Linked DNA regions of Blastochloris tepida. The protein of the gene in region 1 interacts with the protein of each later gene in a pairwise test. Links are inferred from orthologs where the notes say so. Each region holds a gene or a part of one and is shown on either strand. Other genes may lie near its edges. The genes, in order: gyrA and gyrB.

The links.
Region 2: the proteins of gyrA (region 1) and gyrB interact in binary tests that used the Escherichia coli proteins (3 or more experiments, as listed by UniProt). The link is inferred for Blastochloris tepida from one-to-one orthologs.

What each region holds. Positions count from the first base shown.
Region 1 is NZ_AP018907.1:2,038,121-2,044,261, reverse strand. The notes cover bases 2,583-5,942. They hold gyrA (DNA gyrase subunit A), read left to right. Parts: upstream 2,583-2,970; coding sequence 2,971-5,742; downstream 5,743-5,942. Other genes in these bases: BLTE_RS09395 (LysE family translocator), read left to right, coding at 5,749-5,942; BLTE_RS09405 (class I SAM-dependent methyltransferase), read left to right, coding at 2,583-2,665. Also shown: BLTE_RS09415 (response regulator transcription factor), read left to right, coding at 1-386; BLTE_RS09410 (sensor histidine kinase), read left to right, coding at 383-1,738; more of BLTE_RS09405, read left to right, coding at 1,916-2,582; more of BLTE_RS09395, read left to right, coding at 5,943-6,141. UniProt on the Escherichia coli protein: A type II topoisomerase that negatively supercoils closed circular double-stranded (ds) DNA in an ATP-dependent manner to maintain chromosomes in an underwound state.
Region 2 is NZ_AP018907.1:3,089,695-3,095,562, reverse strand. The notes cover bases 1,756-4,842. They hold gyrB (DNA topoisomerase (ATP-hydrolyzing) subunit B), read right to left. Parts: upstream 4,469-4,842; coding sequence 2,042-4,468; downstream 1,756-2,041. Other genes in these bases: BLTE_RS13995 (hypothetical protein), read right to left, coding at 4,802-4,842; BLTE_RS14005 (alpha/beta hydrolase), read right to left, coding at 1,756-1,964. Also shown: LPS export ABC transporter periplasmic protein LptC, read right to left, coding at 1-55; BLTE_RS14010 (ribonuclease D), read right to left, coding at 296-910; more of BLTE_RS14005, read right to left, coding at 1,095-1,755; more of BLTE_RS13995, read right to left, coding at 4,843-5,581. UniProt on the Escherichia coli protein: DNA gyrase negatively supercoils closed circular double-stranded DNA in an ATP-dependent manner to maintain chromosomes in an underwound state.

The DNA.
Region 1 (6,141 bases):
GCGCCGACGACTATCTGCCGAAGCCCTTCCGCATGGAGGAGCTGGTCGCCCGTGCCCGTGCGCTCGTCCGCCGCTCGGCGGGAATCGGCACGGCGGTGATCGAGGCCGGCCCGCTCGCCGTCGATCCGCGCGAGATGCGGGTGACGGTGCGCGGCCTGCCGGTGACGCTCTCTCCACTCGAATACCGGCTGGTGGCCTATCTGGCGCTCCACAAGGGGCGGGTGGTGCCGGCCCATGAGCTGATCGGCCATCTCTATGGCGACGACGATGCCCGCGACGCCAACGCCCTGGAAGCGCTGGTCACCCGGCTGCGCCGCAAGCTGGGCGCCGAGCTGATCGAGACCCGCCGTGGCTTCGGCTATCTGGTGGCGGAGCCGCGGCCGTGATCGGCGGCTCGCTGCGGCTGCGGCTGTTCGCGGCCGGAGCGGTGTCGATTCTCCTGGCGCTCGGGCTCGCCGCGCTGGGGCTGACCATGCTGTTCGAGCGCCACGTCGAGCGGCGCATGGCAGCCGACCTGACGGTCATTCTCGACCGGCTGTTGGCGGGGCTCGACAGCGACACCAGCGGCCGGCTGGCCGAGACCGATCCGCCCGACGACCCACGCTTCGACAAGCCGCTGGCCGGGCTCTACTGGCAGGTGACGGCCGAGCCGGGCGGCCTGATCGATCGGTCGCGCTCGCTGTGGGATTCGCAACTGGCGCTGCCAGCCGACGAACTGTCGGAAGGCACGCTGCACCACCACCGCATCCCGGGGCCGGGGGGCGGCACGCTGTTGGCGGTGGAGCGGCGGGTGATCCTGTCGCCGCGGCTGGGCGGCGGCGCGGTGCGGGTGGCTGTGGCGCAGGACGTGGCCGATCTCACCGCGGCGACCCGCGATTTTGCCGGCGACCTGCTGCCGTTTCTCGGTCTGGTGGCGCTGCTGCTGGTGGCGGCCTCGGCGGTGCAGGTGGCGGTGGGTCTGGCGCCGCTCAAGGCGGTGCAGGCCCGGCTGGCGGCGATCCGCGCCGGCACCGCCGAGCGGCTCGGCACGGCCTTCCCCGACGAGGTTCGCCCGCTGGCCGCCGAGGTCGACGCCCTGCTGGAGCAGCGTGAACGTCAGGTCACGGCGGCGCGGGCACGCGCCTCCGACCTCGCCCACGGGCTCAAGACGCCGCTGCAGGTGCTGGCCGGCGACATCGACCGGCTGCAGGCCAAGGGCGAGAGCGTCATCGCCGCCGACCTCGCCGCCATCGGCGAGGCGATGCGCCGGCACGTCGAGCGGGAACTGGCGCGGGCACGCCGCACCGGCGGCACCACCACTGCCCGTGCCATGGTGGCGGCGGTGGCGGCGCAGGTCATCGCCGTGGTGCGCCGCACGTCGCGCGGCGAGGCGCTCGAATGGTCGAACGACGTGCCTGCCGACCTCGCCGTCCGCATCCAGCCCGACGACCTGACCGAGATCCTCGGCAATCTGCTGGAGAATGCCGCCCGCCATGCCGCCGAGCGCATCGAGGTGCGGGCGGTCGCCGAGGCGGATTGGGTGGTGATCTCGGTCATCGATGACGGGCCGGGCATTCCGGAGGCCCAGGTGCCGATCGCGCTCCGGCGCGGCGGCCGTCTCGACCAGACCGGGCCCGGCACCGGGCTTGGCCTCGCCATCGCCGCCGACCTCGCCGAAGCCTGGGACGGGGCGCTGACGCTCGGCCCGACCGCGCCCGGCGCCATGACCGCGGTGGTGCGGCTGCCGCGCGCGGGCTGACATCCCTCGCGTTCTACGCCGACTCCGCGTCCGCAACCGGCAAATGCTCTATCGCGGCAAATGTTCTCCCACGGCAAGTGTTCTCCCACGGTAAGACAATCGTCCGCACGCAATCGGTGTTGGATACGCTTCCGCCCGCTCGGCTCCGGCGCTAGAAGAAGGCGAGGGGAAAAAAGCATGACCATTGAAGACGCATTCATGCGGGTATTCGGCGACCTGATTCGCCAGGGGCCCGGCACGACTGCGTCCACCCTGCGCGCGCTCAACCTCGTGCGTCCGCTGCTGCCGCCGACCGGCGAGGTGCTCGACGTCGGCTGTGGCACCGGCGCCTCGACGCGGGTGCTCGCCCGCCATCTCGACCGGGTGATCCGGGCGTCCGACGTGTTCCCGGCCTCGGTCGAGATCGCCCGCAAGCGGGCCGAGCTGGTCGGGCTCGGCGATCGCATCGTATTCGAGGTCGCCTCGCTCGACGATCCCGGCATCGGTCCGGGCACCGCCGCGCTGATCTGGTGCGAGGCGGCGGCATATTCGGTCGGCGTCGGGCGGGCGCTCGACGCTTGGCGCGACCTGCTGATGCCGGGCGGCCTCGCCGTGTTCAGCGAGCTGGTCTGGCTGGGGGAGGAGCGGCCGCCGGAAGCCTCCGCGTTCTGGGAGCGTGAATATCCGGGCATGACCGACGTGACGGCCCTGCGCGCCGAGGTCGCCGGCCGCGGCTTCGAGCCGGTCGCCGACTTCGTGCTGCCGGTCGAGGACTGGTGGGAGAGCTACTATCTGCCGCTGGCGGCCCGGCTCGACGCGCTGGGCACCGTGATGGACCCTGCGCTGGCCGAGGTCGCGGCCCTCACCCGCCGCGAGATCGCGGTCTTCCGCGACTGTGGCGACACCTATGGCTACATCACCGTGGCGGCCCGCAAGCCGGCGCCGTGAGCCCGGGCCGGCGGGGCGGGCGATGAGGGCCGCAACCCTGGCCGGCGCGCTGGAACCTCCCGCAACGCTTCGCACAAATATCTGAAACTAAACTGAAAAATCCCCGCCTTTGCAGGCTTGCGGCGGTGGCGCCGGGCGGCGGAATCGGCTATCCAGGCAGGCATTGCAGCATCCGGCCGGTCACTCCGTGATCGCCGGATCCGAATTTTGCCCGAAATCCTTGTTCAAGAACGGGGTTTCCAGCGATCGGACTGCGGATCCGGCCCCTTGGGCCGGTATCCGCATCATCCCAGCACACCGAGGCGATGTTGCCCAACGACCCCGCGAACCCCCAAGGCGGCGATTCCTCCGACGTTCGTCCTGTCTCCATCGCCGAGGAGATGAAGCGCTCCTACCTCGATTACGCGATGAGCGTGATCGTGAGCCGGGCGCTGCCCGACGTGCGCGACGGGCTCAAGCCTGTGCATCGCCGCATCCTGTTCTCGATGAGCGAGAACGGTTACGAGTGGAACAAGCCGTACCGCAAATCGGCCCGCGTGGTCGGCGACGTCATCGGTAAGTATCATCCGCATGGCGATCAGGCGGTCTATGACGCGCTGGTGCGCATGGCGCAGCCCTTCTCGATGCGTCTGACGCTGATCGACGGGCAGGGCAATTTCGGCTCGCTCGACGGCGATCCGCCGGCGGCGATGCGCTACACCGAGGTGCGCCTGCAGAAGGTCGCGGGCGCGCTTCTCGACGACCTCGACAAGGACACCGTCGAGTTCCTGCCCAACTACGACAATTCCGAGCGCGAGCCGTCGGTGCTGCCGGCGCGCTTCCCCAATCTGCTGGCCAATGGCGCGGGTGGCATCGCGGTCGGCATGGCCACCAACATCCCGCCGCACAATCTCGGCGAGGTGATCGATGCCTGCATCGCCTACATCGACAATCCGGGGATCGGCATCGACGAGCTGGCCGAGCGCATGCCGGGGCCGGATTTCCCGACCGGCGGCCTGATCCTCGGCCGCGGCGGCATCCGCTCCGCCTTCCACACCGGCCGCGGCTCGGTGGTGATGCGGGGCAAGGTGTCGATCGAGACCATCCGCAAGGACCGCGAAGCCATCATCATCACCGAGGTGCCCTACCAGGTGAACAAGGCGTCGATGGTCGAGAAGATCGCCGAGTTGGTGCGGGAGAAGCGCATCGAGGGCGTCTCCGACCTGCGCGACGAGAGCGACCGTCAGGGCGTGCGCGTGGTTGTCGAGCTCAAGCGCGACGCGGTGCCCGACGTGGTGCTGAACCAGCTCTACCGCTTCACGCCGCTGCAGACCACGTTCGGCGTCAACATGGTGGCGCTGGCCGGCGGCCGGCCGGCGCTGATGAACTTGAAGGATCTGATCTCGGCCTTCGTCGCCTTCCGCGAAGAGGTGGTCAGCCGCCGCACCAAGTTCCTGCTGCGCAAGGCGCGCGACCGCGCCCACATCCTGGTCGGCCTCGCCATCGCGGTGGCCAATATTGACGAGGTGATCCGGCTGATCCGCACCTCGCCGGACGCCGCGACGGCCCGCGAAGCCCTGATGGCGCGCGACTGGCCGGCGCGGGACGTCGAGCCGCTGCTGGCGCTGATCGACGACCCGCGCCACCGCATCGGCGAGGACGGCACCATCCGCCTCACCGAGGAGCAGGCGCGCGCGATCCTCGACCTCCGCCTGCAGCGCCTCACCGCGCTGGGCCGCGAGGAGATCGCCCAGGAACTCGACAAGCTCGCCGCCGAGATCACCGACTATCTCGACATCCTGCGCTCGCGCGCCCGCATCATGGCCATCGTCAAGACCGAGCTGGTCGAGCTGCAGAGCGAATTTGCCACCCCGCGCAAGACCGAGATCGTCGAAGCCGACGCCGACATGGAGGATGAGGATCTCATCCAGCGCGAGGACATGGTGGTGACCGTGTCGCACGCCGGCTATGTCAAGCGCGTGCCGCTGTCGACCTACCGGGCGCAGCGCCGCGGCGGCAAGGGCCGCTCGGGCATGCAGACGCGGGAGGAGGATTTCGTCACCCGCCTGTTCGTCGCCTCCACCCACGCGCCGGTGCTGTTCTTCTCCTCGCGCGGTATGGTCTACAAGCTGAAAGTCTGGCGCCTGCCCTTGGCGCCGCCGCAGGGGCGCGGCAAGGCGCTGGTCAACATCCTGCCCTTGGAGCAGGGCGAGCGCATCACCTCGATCATGCCGCTGCCGGAGGATGAGTCGACCTGGGCGAACTATCAGATCATGTTCGCCACCACCGCCGGCGGCGTGCGCAAGAACGAGCTGTCCGACTTCGTCCAGGTCAACCGCAACGGCAAGATCGCGATGAAGCTGACGGAGGAGGGCGAGGCGATCGCCGGTGTGGCGCTCTGCACCGAGGCCGACGACGTGCTGCTCACCGCGGCGAACGGCCAGTGCATCCGCTTCCCCGTCGGCGACGTGCGCCTGTTCAAGGGTCGCGAATCGACCGGCGTGCGCGGCATCCGGCTGGAGGGAGACGACCGCGTCATCTCCATGGCCATCCTGCGCCATGCCGAGGCGACCTCGGCCGAGCGCGCCGCCTATCTCAAGCAGGCGTCTGCCATGCGCCGCGCGGCCGGCGACGATGTGCCGGACGAGCCGGTGGTGGCGGAGGAGGGCGAGGAGGCTGCCGGCAACGGCCAGCTCGCGCCCGAGCGCTATATCGAGATGGGCGCCCAGGAGCAGTTCATCCTCACCGTCTCGGAGAACGGCTTCGGCAAGCGCTCATCGTCGTTCGAGTACCGCATCGCCGGCCGCGGCGGCAAAGGCATCGCCGCCATGGCGGTGAACGACCGCAACGGGCCGCTGGTGGCCTCGTTCCCGGTCGAGGATTCCGACCAGATCATGCTGGTCACCAATGGCGGCCAGCTCATCCGCTGCCCGGTCGACGGCATCCGCATCGCCGGCCGCTCGACCCAAGGCGTGATCATCTTCAACACCGCCGAGGGCGAGCGGGTGGTCTCGGTCGAGCGGGTGAGCGAGGAGACCGCCGGCGAGGCAAGCGCCGATGCGAACGGCGAGGGCGAGGACGACGGCGGGGAAGGGTGAGCCGCGATGACCGTTGAAACCTGGCTGCTGTTCGTTCTCGCTACCGCGGCGCTGATCGCCACCCCCGGGCCGAACGTCGCGCTGGTGGTCGGCACCACCCTGCGCCACGGCCGCACCGCGGGCCTGCTCGCGGTGGCCGGGGTCAATGCCGGGGTGGTGCTGCAGCTCTGCACGGTTGCCGCCGGTCTCACCTGGATCGTCGAGGTGTTCTCGGCCCATTTCGACCTGATCCGTTACCTCGGCGCCGGCTACCTGATCTTTCTTGCGGTGCAGCAATGGCGCAGCAAGCCGGTCTCACCCGGCGTCGCCGCCCCGGCACTGGCGCCCGAGCGGGCGTTTGCCCGCGGCTTCCTCATCGCCTTCGCCAATCCCAAGACGCTGGTGTTCTTCGCCGCCTTC
Region 2 (5,868 bases), 1.1 Mb from region 1 along the record:
CGGCGTCGAGTTGCCGGCCCGGCGGCAACCGTCTCGAGCCTGCGGTCTGGGACATCGTCACGCGTTCTGCCTCGCTCGGCCGGCCTGATCATTCGGTTTCCGGTTGATCCCTTCGGGATACCGGAAACAGCCTCGCCGAAAACCCCTTGTCCGGGAACGGGATTTTCGGCGATCGGAATACGGCTCGAAGGCCTGATCGGCCGGAAACCGCATCACCCACCTTCGACGCGGCCACCATAGCCGACTGCGGCGCCGCCGTCGCCCGCACGTCCCGCACGCCGACGCTCAGGTGCGCTCAGGAATGGGCGAAGATATCCTGGTCCGGCCAGCCGGCGAGATCGAGGCGGGCGCGTGTCGGCAGGAAGTCGAAACACGCCTGCGCCAGCGCGGTGCGGCCCTCGCGGGCGAGCAGGCCGTCGAGCCGGTCCTTCAGCGCATGCAGATGCAGCACGTCGGTTGCCGCATAGGCGATCTGCGGATCGGTCAGGGTGTCGGCGCCCCAGTCCGAGCTCTGCTGCTGCTTGGACACGTCGATGCCCAGCATGTCGCGCACGAGGTCCTTGAGCCCGTGCTTGTCGGTATAGGTGCGGGTAAGGCGCGAGGCGATCTTGGTGCAGTAGACCGGCTGCGGCATGACGCCGAAGGCGTGCTCCAGCACCGCCAGGTCGAAACGTGCGAAGTGGAAGATCTTCAGCACCTTGGGATCGGCCAGCAGGCGGACCAGATTGTCGGGCCGCGCCGCGCCGGGCGGAATCTGCACGATGTCGGCGGAACCGTCGCCCGGCGAAAGCTGCACCACGCACAGCCGGTCGCGGTGCGGCATCAGCCCCATGGTTTCGGTATCGATGGCGACGGAGGCGCCATAGTGCGACAGATCGGGCAGGTCGCCGCGATGAAAGCGCAAGGTCATGCCGGGCTCGCAATGCGCGACAGGACGACGTGCCGAACGGCCGCTCCTGCGCGGATGGAGATGCACCGTATGGGGCGCATCCTGGAAGCGCGTCGCCAGCGCGCCGTATGATGTTGATAGAAAACGCGAATTTCAATCTTCGCCAGCGCCTGTGTACCAGCCCGGCGCCAGCGAGGCAAGGGCGTCAGCGCGCCGGCACCGGCGCGGCGAGCGCGGCGGCGAGGCTGTCGCGCAGCACCTGGGGCAGGCGCGGATGGTCGAGGATGGTGCCGTGGCTGGCATCCTCGAGCGCCACCACCGTCATCCGCGGATTGGCCTGCCGCAGCACCTCGATGTGCGCGGCCGGCACCAGCTCGTCGGCCGGAGCGTAGAGCGCGGTGACCGGCAGGGTCAGAGCGGGCAGGATGTCCTCGGTCGCCCACGGGCTCTTGAGCAGCAGCGACACCGGCACGAGCGGATACTGCTCCTGGGCCAGCCGGCGGATCGAGGCCGGCGGCGCCACCAGCACCAGCCCCGCCAGCGGACGCTGGCTCGCAAGGTACGTCGCCACCGCCGAGCCGAGCGAATAGCCGATCGCCACCACCGCGTCCGGCCTGAACCGCTCGACCATGGCGTCATGGACCAGCAGCGCGTCGGCCTTGAGCGCGCGCTCCGAGGGCGCGCCGGTGCTCGCGGTGCCGAGCGCATTCGCATAGCCGCGATAGCTGACGCCGGCCACGGCGACGCCCGGCTGCGGAAACACGGTGTTCTTGAGGAAGGTGGCAAAGCCCACCACGTCATGGGCGTTGCCGCCGAAGGCGAGCACCAGCACGGTGCGCGGCGCGGCCGCCACGCCCGGCCGCTCCGGCCCCTCGGGCGGGAACGCGACGCCGGTCAGCTCCGCACCATCGGGCGTGGACAGATGCACGGCCTCGAAGCGTGCCGCTGCCGCGCTGGGCGGCGGCACGTCGTTGACGATGCGCGGATAGATGAGCCCGTCCTGCGTCAGATAGAGAGAGCCGACGAGACCCACCGGTATCAACAGCACGATCAGAAGCAGCAGAGCGATCTTCATGCGCACCGCCCTCGGATCATCGCCGGCCTTCGCCGATCTGCGCGATCATGCGCGTTCCCGGCGAGCCGGAAGCCTTCTCACACGTCCACGCTGGCGGAGAGCGCATTGTCCTGGATGAATTCGCGGCGCGGCTCGACGACGTCGCCCATCAGCTTGGTGAAGATGTCGTCGGCCTCGTCGGTCTCCTTCACCTTCACCTGCAGCAGCGAGCGGACGTTGCGGTCGAGCGTGGTCTCCCACAACTGCTCGGCGTTCATCTCGCCGAGGCCTTTGTAGCGCTGCAGCGCGATGCCCTTGCGGCCGGTATCGGTGACCGCCTCGAACAGGCCGACGGGGCCGAAAATGGCGCGGCTGTCGCCCTTGCGGGTCAGCGTCGCCGGCCGGGCATAGATCTCCTGCAGCGTCTGGGCGTGGCTGTCGAGCTTGCGGGCGTCGGCGCTCGACAGCAGGGCGGCGTCGATGGCCGCGACCTCTCGCACGCCGCGCACGGTGCGGGCGAAACGGAACGTGCCGCCGGCGAACTCGCCCTCCCAGCCGCGCTCGGTCTCGTCGGCCAGCACGTCGAGCCGGCGGGCGATGTAGCTGGCGGCCTCCGCCGCCTTCTCGGCGTCGTCGAACACGGCCGGCGTCAGCACGCCGGCGATCGCCGCCTGCTCGACCACCGCACGGTCGTAGCGCGGATGCAGGCCGGCCAGGATGGCGCGGACGGTGCGGGCCTCGTCGAGCACGCGCCGCAGATCGGCGCCACCGCGCACCTCGCCGGAGGCCAGCGTCAGCGTCGTCTCGTCAAGGCCGGTATCGATCAGATAGTCCTCGAGCGCGCGCTCGTCCTTCAGGTACTGCTCGCTCTTGCCGCGGGTGACCTTGTAGAGCGGCGGCTGGGCGATGAAGAGGTGGCCGCGCTCGATCAATTCCGGCATCTGGCGGAAGAAGAAGGTGAGCAGCAGCGTGCGGATGTGGGCGCCGTCGACGTCGGCGTCCGTCATGATGATGATCTTGTGGTAGCGCAGCTTGTCGGGGTTGAACTCCTCGCGGCCGATGCCGGTGCCGAGCGCGGTGATCAGCGTGCCGATCTCCTGGCTCGACAGCATCTTGTCGAAGCGGGCCCGCTCGACATTGAGAATCTTGCCGCGCAGCGGCAGGACGGCCTGGAAGGCGCGGTCGCGGCCCTGCTTGGCCGAGCCGCCGGCCGAGTCGCCCTCGACGATGAACAGCTCGGATTTCGCCGGGTCCTTCTCCTGGCAGTCGGCGAGCTTGCCGGGCAGCGAGGAGATGTCGAGCGGCCCCTTCCGGCGGGTGAGTTCGCGCGCCTTGCGCGCCGCCTCGCGGGCGGCGGCGGCCTCGACCACCTTGCCGACGATCGACTTGGCCTCGGCGGGGTGCTCCTCGAACCATACCGACAGCGCCTCGCCGACCAGATTCTCGACCACCGGACGGACCTCGGACGACACCAGCTTGTCCTTGGTCTGGGAGGAGAATTTGGGGTCGGGCACCTTCACCGACAGCACCGCGGTGAGCCCCTCGCGGCAGTCGTCGCCGGTCAGATCCACCTTCTCCCGCTTGGTCAGGCCGGAGGATTCGGCGTAGGCGGTGACATGGCGGGTCAGCGCAGCGCGGAAGCCGGCGAGGTGGGTGCCGCCGTCGCGCTGCGGGATGTTGTTGGTGAACACCAGGACGGACTCGTGGTAGCCGTCGTTCCACCACAGCGCGCATTCGACCGTGATGCCGTCGCGCTCGGACTTGGAGATGATCGGCGCCGGCACCAGAGGCGTCTTGTTGCGGTCGAGATAGCGCACGAACGCCTCGACGCCGCCGTCGTAGTGCATCTCCTCGCTGCGCGGCTCGGGGCCGCGAAGGTCCTCCAGCACGATGCGAACGCCGGAATTGAGGAAGGCCAGCTCGCGCAGCCGGTGCTCCAGCGTGGCGAAGTCGAACTCCACCATGGTGAAGGTCTCGGTGGAGGGCAGGAAGGTGACCTCGGTGCCGCGCTTGTCGCCGGCCTCGCCCACCACCGCCAGCGGCGCCACCGGATCGCCGTTGCGGAACTCCATGAAATGCTCGTGGCCGTCGCGCCAGATGGTCAGCCTGAGCCACGTCGACAGCGCATTGACCACCGACACGCCGACGCCGTGCAGGCCGCCGGAGACCTTGTAGGAATTCTGGTTGAACTTGCCGCCGGCATGGAGCTGGGTCATCACGACCTCGGCCGCCGACACACCCTCCTCGGAGTGGATCTCGGTGGGGATGCCGCGGCCGTCGTCGGTGACCGTCACCGAGCCATCGGCATTGAGCCGCACCCGCACATGGGACGCGAAGCCGGCCAGCGCCTCGTCGATGGCGTTGTCGACCACCTCATAGACCATGTGGTGCAGGCCCGAGCCGTCGTCGGTGTCGCCGATATACATGCCGGGGCGCTTGCGCACGGCATCGAGGCCGCGCAGCACGGTGATCGACTCGGCACCGTAATCGCTTTCGGACGCGGACTTGCGGACAGGCTCAACCATTTACGTAAACGGTCCTGGCTTTCGAGGAATCGGCAGGCGGACTATAGGCAGTCGCGCGGGCGAATTCATGCGAAATCGGCGCGTGCTTTTTCAGGCGTTTTCAAAAGATTAGGGCGCTTTGCGCAAAAGTGGATGCCGCCATTGTGCCACACCTGCGGGCGGGCGCGGGCGATGGAGCGCACGCCCCGTCAGCCGGCGTGCGGCCGCAGCGGCCCAGCATCGGCGCCCCGTCCGCCACAAATCCGGTGTGGTTCCAACGTCCGAGGATCGCGCCGGCCCGAACCCGCCGGCTGCGGCGAAGGCGGGCGGCGCGGCCTGCAGTGGGGCGTGCCGTCAGCGCTTGGCGGGGGCGGGCGCGCCGGCAGGAGACGCAGCGGCAGGAGACGCGGTGGCAGCGGGCGCTCCCGCCGCTGGAACGCTGCCGGTGGGGCCGTTGGCCGCGGGGGCGGTCGGCGCCGGTGCGCCGGGCGCCAGAAAGGGGGGAAGCGGCAGGGTTTCGGTCAGGCTCGGCCCGCCATGGATCACCATGATGTGCTGGTTCAGCATATAGACGCCGAATCCGGCGAGGCTGGTGCAGATCACCGAGACGGCAAGCGCGGCACTGGCCAGCCACACGACCAGCCGCTTGTCGCGCTCCGCATCGGCGGGCGCTTCGGCCGCCGTTACCGCGGGTTCGGCCGGCTCGGCCTCCGGCGATGCCGCCGCCGGCACCTCGACCGAGATGCCGAGCCCCTCGCGCGTCTCGACCAGCGGCCGGTACGAGCCCGGCAGCATGTGGAAACGCAGCGCGGCGTCGCGGCCCTCGTCGGCATAATAGGCGGTGAGGGCGGCGCGCAGCCGCGTCGCCTCCACTCGCACGATCGGGTCCTTGCCCGGATCGAAATCGCTGGGCCGGCCGAGGGCGCGCGTGGCGATGGTGTAGGCCTTCAGCTTGTCGCCGCGGCCAGCCAGGCTCTCCTCGACCACGAAGGCGAGGAAGCGCCGCAACTGCACGGCGCTGCGCAGCCGACCGCTGGCCAGCACCTGGGCCAGGGCATCATTGACCGTCTCATCGTCGACGAGGCCCGGCGACAGCGGCACGGCACCACTCACCGGCTTCACCATCGACAGCACCCGTGCGTCTCCTGCCGCGCCATTTACGCTGTCCGGAACTCCGGACTCGCCACAGTCCGCGCGCATCCCCTGTCACTCCGCCCACGCGCCTGCCCGCTGAACCGGCCGCGAATCAACCCGCTATCCTGAAGCGAACGATGGCGGATAGCCGACTGTCGAAACATTCCCATTTCTAGTAACATTACACCACCCTGGAGTTTCTTCGGGCGCGTATTCAGCGGGTTTCGGCCGGGAAACGATACGTTCGTCTGTTACGACCAATATCGGTATGCAACTTGCGGGAGTTA